Regions from separate parts of the Photorhabdus aballayi genome, predicted to be linked through region 2. Evidence: riboswitches for the same ligand, from Rfam matches in the RefSeq annotation. Region 2 holds a riboswitch; each other region holds the start of a gene.
The links. A riboswitch is a leader RNA that binds a small molecule or an ion and turns the genes downstream of it on or off. The one in region 2 is predicted to bind thiamine pyrophosphate.

Region 1 (2,271 bases), on a different contig from region 2:
TAAATCAAACTTCATTATTTATTGCTCCAATTTCCCGACGACATAAATTGGGAAGATCCTGTGCATCACGTAAAATATGACAAACATCTAAATTCAGGAATTCTACTCTTGCTATTTTCAATAAAAGCTAAACGAAAAATTAATATTAAGATGTGATAGGTATTAACTGGGTATATTTAATACTGATATTTTAGTCGACTAATATTGGGAATGTGTTGACTTTTTCTTTCGCCTAAACAGTAGAAATTGGTCCTATGAACATACTATGAGATATAGAAAGTCTAATAATAAGACAGGCAAAATAAATTAGTGTTATTTATGTTATCTGGGGTTTTGTTGAGTGGATAAACTGTAAGCTAATTAGGATAACCTTGGATTTTCAAATTTTTGCAGCTATGTTAAACAATAATTGTTGTTAAGAATTTTAAATATGTGCGTTAGCTCCATAGCTGATAAAAAATGGCTTGCCATCATATTAAGAATATGTGATAAATCGTTCGGGTAAACGAGGTACGGTTCTGTTAATAGCAGCAACTCGCTCTAGTTTTTATGTTACGCCGAAACGGCGAATTAGAATTAAGTGATCCAAAGGAAATTCTTAAAATGGCAAAAATCACTGGTACTGTAAAGTGGTTCAACGAATCAAAAGGTTTTGGTTTTATTACTCCTGCTGACGGCAGCAAAGATGTGTTTGTACATTTTAGCGCTATTCAGAGCGAGGGTTTTAAAACTCTGGCGGAAGGCCAAAAAGTTGAGTTTGAAATTCAGGACGGTCAGAAAGGTCCTTCTGCGGCAAACGTCACTACAGCATAACTTCTTTTTGTCGACCATTTTGGATTGACGAAGTAAATTTGTTGTCTGATTGATTTTTTACTGGCAACAATGACATACCGATATCACCCTGTTGGTTATCTGATAGGGTGTTTTTGTTTTGGCTCGGGGCGCTCTTTATTGAGCTGAGATGAACCCGTAATACCTGATCTGGATAATGCCAGCGTAGGGAAGTCATGGTGTCTTTTCCTGATACTTGCTTTTCTTTATGTCTGGTTGGAAGAGGTACCTATGATGAGAATCAATTCACTGACAATTGCCGGTACTGATCCTAGTGGCGGTGCCGGCATTCAAGCCGACCTAAAAACTTTCTCTGCACTTGGTGCTTATGGCGCTACAGTCATGACAGCGCTTGTTGCACAAAACACCTGTGGTGTGCAATCTGTTTATGATATCGATCCTACTTTTGTTGCGGCACAGCTTGAATCTGTGTTGTCAGATATCAGAATTGATAGCGCTAAGATAGGCATGTTATCTAATGCAGCCAATGTTGCTGTTGTTGCCGACGCAATAAGTCGTTATTCCGTTCCTTATGTTGTATTGGATACGGTAATGATTGCGAAAAGTGGCGATCCGTTGCTGGCGCCGGAAGCGGTTTCCGAGGTTGTTGAACAATTATTACCGAAGGTTTCGTTGATTACCCCAAATTTGCCGGAAGCCGCAGCGATATTGAAATGTTCTGTAGCAAAAACCGAAACGGACATGCAAAAACAAGGGCGTGAATTATTATCGCTAGGATGCGAAGCCGTTTTACTGAAAGGCGGACACCTTACAGAACATGAAAGCCCTGATTGGCTATTTACTGTTGAGGGAGAATGGCGTTTTACTGCGCCTAGAATCAATACGCGTCATACACATGGTACAGGGTGTACGCTCTCCGCTGCACTGGCCGCTTTGCGTCCGCGTTATTCAAATTGGCAGACAACACTGCCTGTTGCCAAATCATATCTTCAGGCGGCGTTAGAACAAGCGGATTTGTTAGATGTAGGAAAAGGGATTGGACCTGTGCACCATTTTCATCAGTGGTGGTGAGAGTAGCGGATTGGCGAACTGTGTAAAATCAGTTGATCGTTCAGGGGAGTCCATATAGGGGCATGACGACGGGTCATTGGCATTTAAGTTCCGTGTCATTGCCGCTCATCTTAAGCCTTCCGGTAAACTAATTGCGTATACCGCTGAACCTGATTGTCGATTAGAAAAAGTGAATTATGAAAATTATGGTATAAAAATTCTGAGTGAAGAGCCCGTGAAAGACACAACTCTCGTGAGAGCTGAATTTCTTACCACACCACCTAGCCCTTTCACTATGTATCATTGGAGCCGTGAACAGTATCAAGCAGCGCTCCGAAAGGCAGGGTTCAAACAATTTAGATGGCAAAAACCAATGCTGTTAAAAAGCGATATTGAGGAATATCCCCTCGGTTTTTGGGATGATTATCA
Region 2 (2,271 bases):
CTGCATAGGAATATGTCCGGGACCTTCGATCATCACCTGAACATCATATTCCCAGGCAATTTTGGTCAGTTCACCTAATGTGTGTAGTTCTGCAAACTGCGCTTCATCGTTGGCATCTTGAATAGAGCCGGGGCGTAGGCCGTCTCCCAATGATAGGGAAACATCATAAGCGGCGCAGATTTCACAAATTTCACGGAAATGTTGGTAGAGGAAGTTTTCTTGATGATGAGACAGGCACCATTTCGCCATAATTGAACCACCGCGGGAGACAATTCCAGTGAGGCGTTTGGCTGTCATCGGTACATAGCGCAGTAATACACCGGCATGAATGGTGAAGTAATCTACCCCTTGTTCTGCTTGTTCCAACAAGGTATCACGGAATATTTCCCAGGTGAGATTTTCCGCTACGCCATTGACTTTCTCTAGCGCCTGATAAATAGGGACTGTACCGATGGGAACCGGGCTGTTACGTAAGATCCATTCGCGAGTTTCGTGGATATAACGGCCAGTAGAGAGATCCATGACCGTATCTGCACCCCAACGAGTAGACCAGATTAACTTTTCTACTTCTTCCTCAATAGAAGAGGTGACTGAAGAGTTACCGATATTGGCATTAACCTTCACCAGAAAATTGCGACCAATAATCATCGGTTCTGATTCAGGGTGATTAATATTGGCGGGAATAATTGCCCGACCGGCTGCGACTTCCTGACGGACAAATTCTGGCGTGATATTTTCTGGCAACTGAGCGCCAAAACTTTGTCCAGCATGTTGTTGGCGTAACACATCACCGCGGATACGTTCGCGTCCCATATTTTCCCGCAGTGCGATAAATTCCATTTCCGGTGTGATGATGCCTTTACGGGCGTAGTGCAGTTGAGTAACGCATTTGCCTTTACGGGCTTTTAATGGATGGGGGCGATGATTGAAACGCAAATGATCGAGACCGGCATCCGTTAGGCGCTGCTGCGTAAAATCAGAACTGAGGGTAGCAACAGGTTCAGTATTTTGGCGTTCGGCGATCCACGGTTGGCGTAGTTTGGTTAACCCAACATGTACATCCAGTTTGGCATCAGGATCGCCATAAGCGCCGGAAGTATCATAAACCGGGATGGCTTCGTTTTCTTCATATTGAGGTTCTTCTTTGGTGCCGCCAATTAAAGTAGGTGATAACTGGATTTCACGCATTGGAACTTGGATATCGTCGCGGGAACCTTGAAGATAAATTCGTCGTGAATTTGGGAATGTCACTCCTTGAATAGAATTAATAAATTCTTGAGCAGCATCGCGTTGTGCTTTACGTGGGCGTGCCGGATTGGGTTTTGGCGAGATATCGGTTGTAGGGATAACATTATTATGAGACATAGCAAATTCCTAACTGTGTTATTGGGAAAGTTGCTTGTCTGGAGCTCGCAGGAGTAATAATTGATGGCTGGACAGACCCGTGAAAAATTGGGTGGGCTGACAGCGGTTGATTACTCTTGTTCCCTTCGCAGGTATTAACCCGATCAGGTTCCGCGGATCCCGAATTAACGGTCTCAGCCTGTGTATGCTGCGATAAGACAGCTTACGCTAGGCACTCCGACAAGAAAGTAAGCAGTAGTATAGAAGGGATTGTGAAAACTACAACCCTTACTGATTGAAAGTATTTACAGTGACCAGGTTAATTGTTTCCAGCCATGTTGTTGTGCTTGGGTTTTTAAACGGGTATCGGCATTGACCGTAATTACCTCATCGGCAAATTGACACATTGGTAGATCATTAATTGAATCACTGTAAAAACGAATAATTTCAGGATAATTATTTTGTTGTTCCAGCCACTGTTTTATTCGTTTGACTTTCCCTTCACGAAAAGTCGCAATACCGTCTATTTGGCCGGTATAACAGCCATTTTCCACCACCATATCAATGCCCAGAGCAGTGTGAATGCCCAATTCGATAGCAATCTTTTTCACAATAAAAGAAACTGTGGCTGAGATGATCATCACTGGGACTTGCTGCTGTTGATACTCAGTAATAAGCGCTTTGGCTTGCGGATAAAATCGAGGTTTGATTTTTTCGTTAATAAATTCAGTCAGCCAAAGATCAACTTGTTCTTGTGGAATTTGATGCAGTGTTTGCAGGCTAAATGCCAGATAACCACTCATATCCAGTGAACCAGCGTTGTAATCAGCCATCATTTTTTTATCTGCTTCGATAAAACTTGGATCAGTAATGATCCCTTTTTCCCATAAAAACTCTGTCCAGATAGCGCTGGAATCCCCGGAAATT
Region 3 (2,271 bases), on a different contig from region 2:
AGAACTCACCTAACTTCTTTTGCGACGATAAGAATACGAAGAACGTGGCAGAGATGAGCTTTCCTGTATTGGCATTACAACCGAAGCAAATTCTTTCATCACGCGCCGATAAACATCACGCTTAAAAGAGACAACCTGCCGGACAGGATACCAATAGCTGACCCAACGCCAGCCATCAAACTCCGGGGTATTACTGTGCTGCACATTAATATCTTCTTCACTACAGAGCAGTTGTAGCAAAAACCACCGCTGTTTTTGACCAATACAGACAGGTCGTGTATCCCAACGCACCAAACGCTTGGGTAATTTGTAACGCAACCAATTACGCGTAGAGGCCAGAACGCGTACATCTTTCCGACCTAAACCCACTTCTTCATACAGTTCCCGGTACATAGCCTGTTCTGGTGATTCCCCCGGATTAATGCCCCCTTGAGGAAATTGCCAGGAATGTTGCCCATAACGCCGGGCCCACAAAACCTGGCCTTGCCGATTACAAATTACAATTCCTACATTCGGGCGGTAGCCATCATCATCGATCACCAGACTACCTCGATAAACTAAATTTGAAAGATGACTAATTGTTTCACACTACCCTCAAGTGGTAAACCTCTATCATTGGACTTTGCAGTCGCTAGCTAAATCTCTACAATAGCGCCATCTCAACGGGGTGCTGGCTGTTTAAAACAGCCTTGCTGAGAGTAAACCCGCCGAACCTGATCCGGCTAAATACCGGCGTAGGGATTTGAGCTGCTAACTATTTCACAGACATTATCTTGCCGTTTAGCGCTTCCTCAAATCCTTTGCCAATCCTCATTAATGTAAGGAGAGCAAAGTGTTTAAGACGTTATTTTCCAAATTAATCGTACTGACGGCCCTATCAGCTTCTATGTTGCTATTGAGTCAGGTTGTACAGGCCAAGCCGGTATTAACAATCTATACCTATGATTCTTTTGCCGCAGAATGGGGACCCGGACCCGCAATTAAAAAAGCGTTTGAGACTGAATGTGATTGTGAACTGAAATTGATTGCTCTGGAAGATGGCGTTTCTTTGCTCAATCGCCTAAGAATGGAAGGTAAACGTACTGCTGCGGATATTATTCTTGGATTGGATAACAACTTAATTCAAGCGGCTCAACAAACGGGGCTGTTCACTGAAAGTCAAGTGAATATCAGCAAGCTGTCACTGCCGGTATCATGGCACAACCAGATATTCATTCCTTATGACTATGGCTATTTTGCCTTCATTTATAACAAAAAGAGTTTACCAAACCCGCCAAAAAGCATGGATGAGCTGATCAATAGCCACAATAACTGGAAAGTGATCTATCAAGATCCTCGCACCAGCACACCGGGGCAAGGTCTGCTGTTATGGATGCAAAAGATTTATGGTGATGATGCCCCACAAGCCTGGCAAAAACTGGCAAAGAAAACACTGACTGTTACCAAAGGCTGGAGTGAAGCTTATGGCCTGTTCCTGAAAGGAGAAGGCGATCTGGTGCTGAGTTATACCTCTTCACCGGGCTACCACTTGTTATCTGAGAAGAAAGACGATTATGCTGCCGCTACCTTCAACGAAGGTCATTACCTGCAAATCGAAGTGGCTGCACAACTGGCTTCCAGCAAGCAGCCGGAGCTTGCCCAGAAATTTATGCAGTTTATGTTGACTCCAGCTTTCCAACAGGAGATTCCAACCACTAACTGGATGTATCCGGTCATTGATATTCCACTTCCAGAAGTATATTCACAGCTTTCAATACCTGAAAAATCACTGCAATATCCCGCAGAAGAAGTCGCAAAATACCGTAACCAATGGATTCGTGCATGGCAAAGCGCTGTCAGCCGCTGATAGCCGGATGGCTGTTGCCGGGGGCTCTTGCCTCCGGTCTTTTACTATTGGTCGCCTTACTAGCATTCGGTGCGCTTTGGTCTAATGCACCTGAACATAACTGGTCTTTACTGGCAGAAGATAGCTATCTGTGGCATGTAGTGGGTTTTACCTTCTGGCAGGCTTTTTTGTCGGCGCTGTTTTCTGTTATCCCGGCTATTTTTCTTTCCAGAGCACTCTATCGCCGCTATTTTCCAGGCCGAATCCTATTTCTTCGCCTATGTGCTATGACGCTGGTTTTGCCTGTATTAGTCGCTCTGTTCGGCATTCTGACGGTCTATGGCCGAGCCGGCTGGCTGGCTCAGTTCTGCGAATGGATCGGCATCAATTACCGTTTTACTCCTTATGGTTTATCAGGAATTTTGTTGGCGCATATCTTCTTTAAT

Region 1: another riboswitch for thiamine pyrophosphate. It lies ahead of thiD (bifunctional hydroxymethylpyrimidine kinase/phosphomethylpyrimidine kinase); the one in region 2 lies ahead of thiC (phosphomethylpyrimidine synthase ThiC).
Region 3: another riboswitch for thiamine pyrophosphate. It lies ahead of thiB (thiamine ABC transporter substrate binding subunit); the one in region 2 lies ahead of thiC (phosphomethylpyrimidine synthase ThiC).

What each region holds. Positions count from the first base shown of each region.
Region 1 is NZ_JAPFCD010000027.1:47,215-49,485, forward strand. It holds gene pagP (lipid IV(A) palmitoyltransferase PagP) at 1-15, opposite strand, end outside; gene cspE (transcription antiterminator/RNA stability regulator CspE) at 604-813, shown strand; TPP riboswitch at 928-1,020, shown strand; gene thiD (bifunctional hydroxymethylpyrimidine kinase/phosphomethylpyrimidine kinase) at 1,063-1,863, shown strand; gene OO184_RS14215 (hypothetical protein) at 1,940-2,271, shown strand, end outside.
Region 2 is NZ_JAPFCD010000023.1:8,153-10,423, reverse strand. It holds gene thiC (phosphomethylpyrimidine synthase ThiC) at 1-1,365, opposite strand, end outside; TPP riboswitch at 1,469-1,594, opposite strand; gene OO184_RS12860 (HAD family hydrolase) at 1,650-2,271, opposite strand, start outside.
Region 3 is NZ_JAPFCD010000010.1:99,841-102,111, forward strand. It holds gene rppH (RNA pyrophosphohydrolase) at 10-540, opposite strand; TPP riboswitch at 654-759, shown strand; gene thiB (thiamine ABC transporter substrate binding subunit) at 833-1,846, shown strand; gene thiP (thiamine/thiamine pyrophosphate ABC transporter permease ThiP) at 1,822-2,271, shown strand, end outside.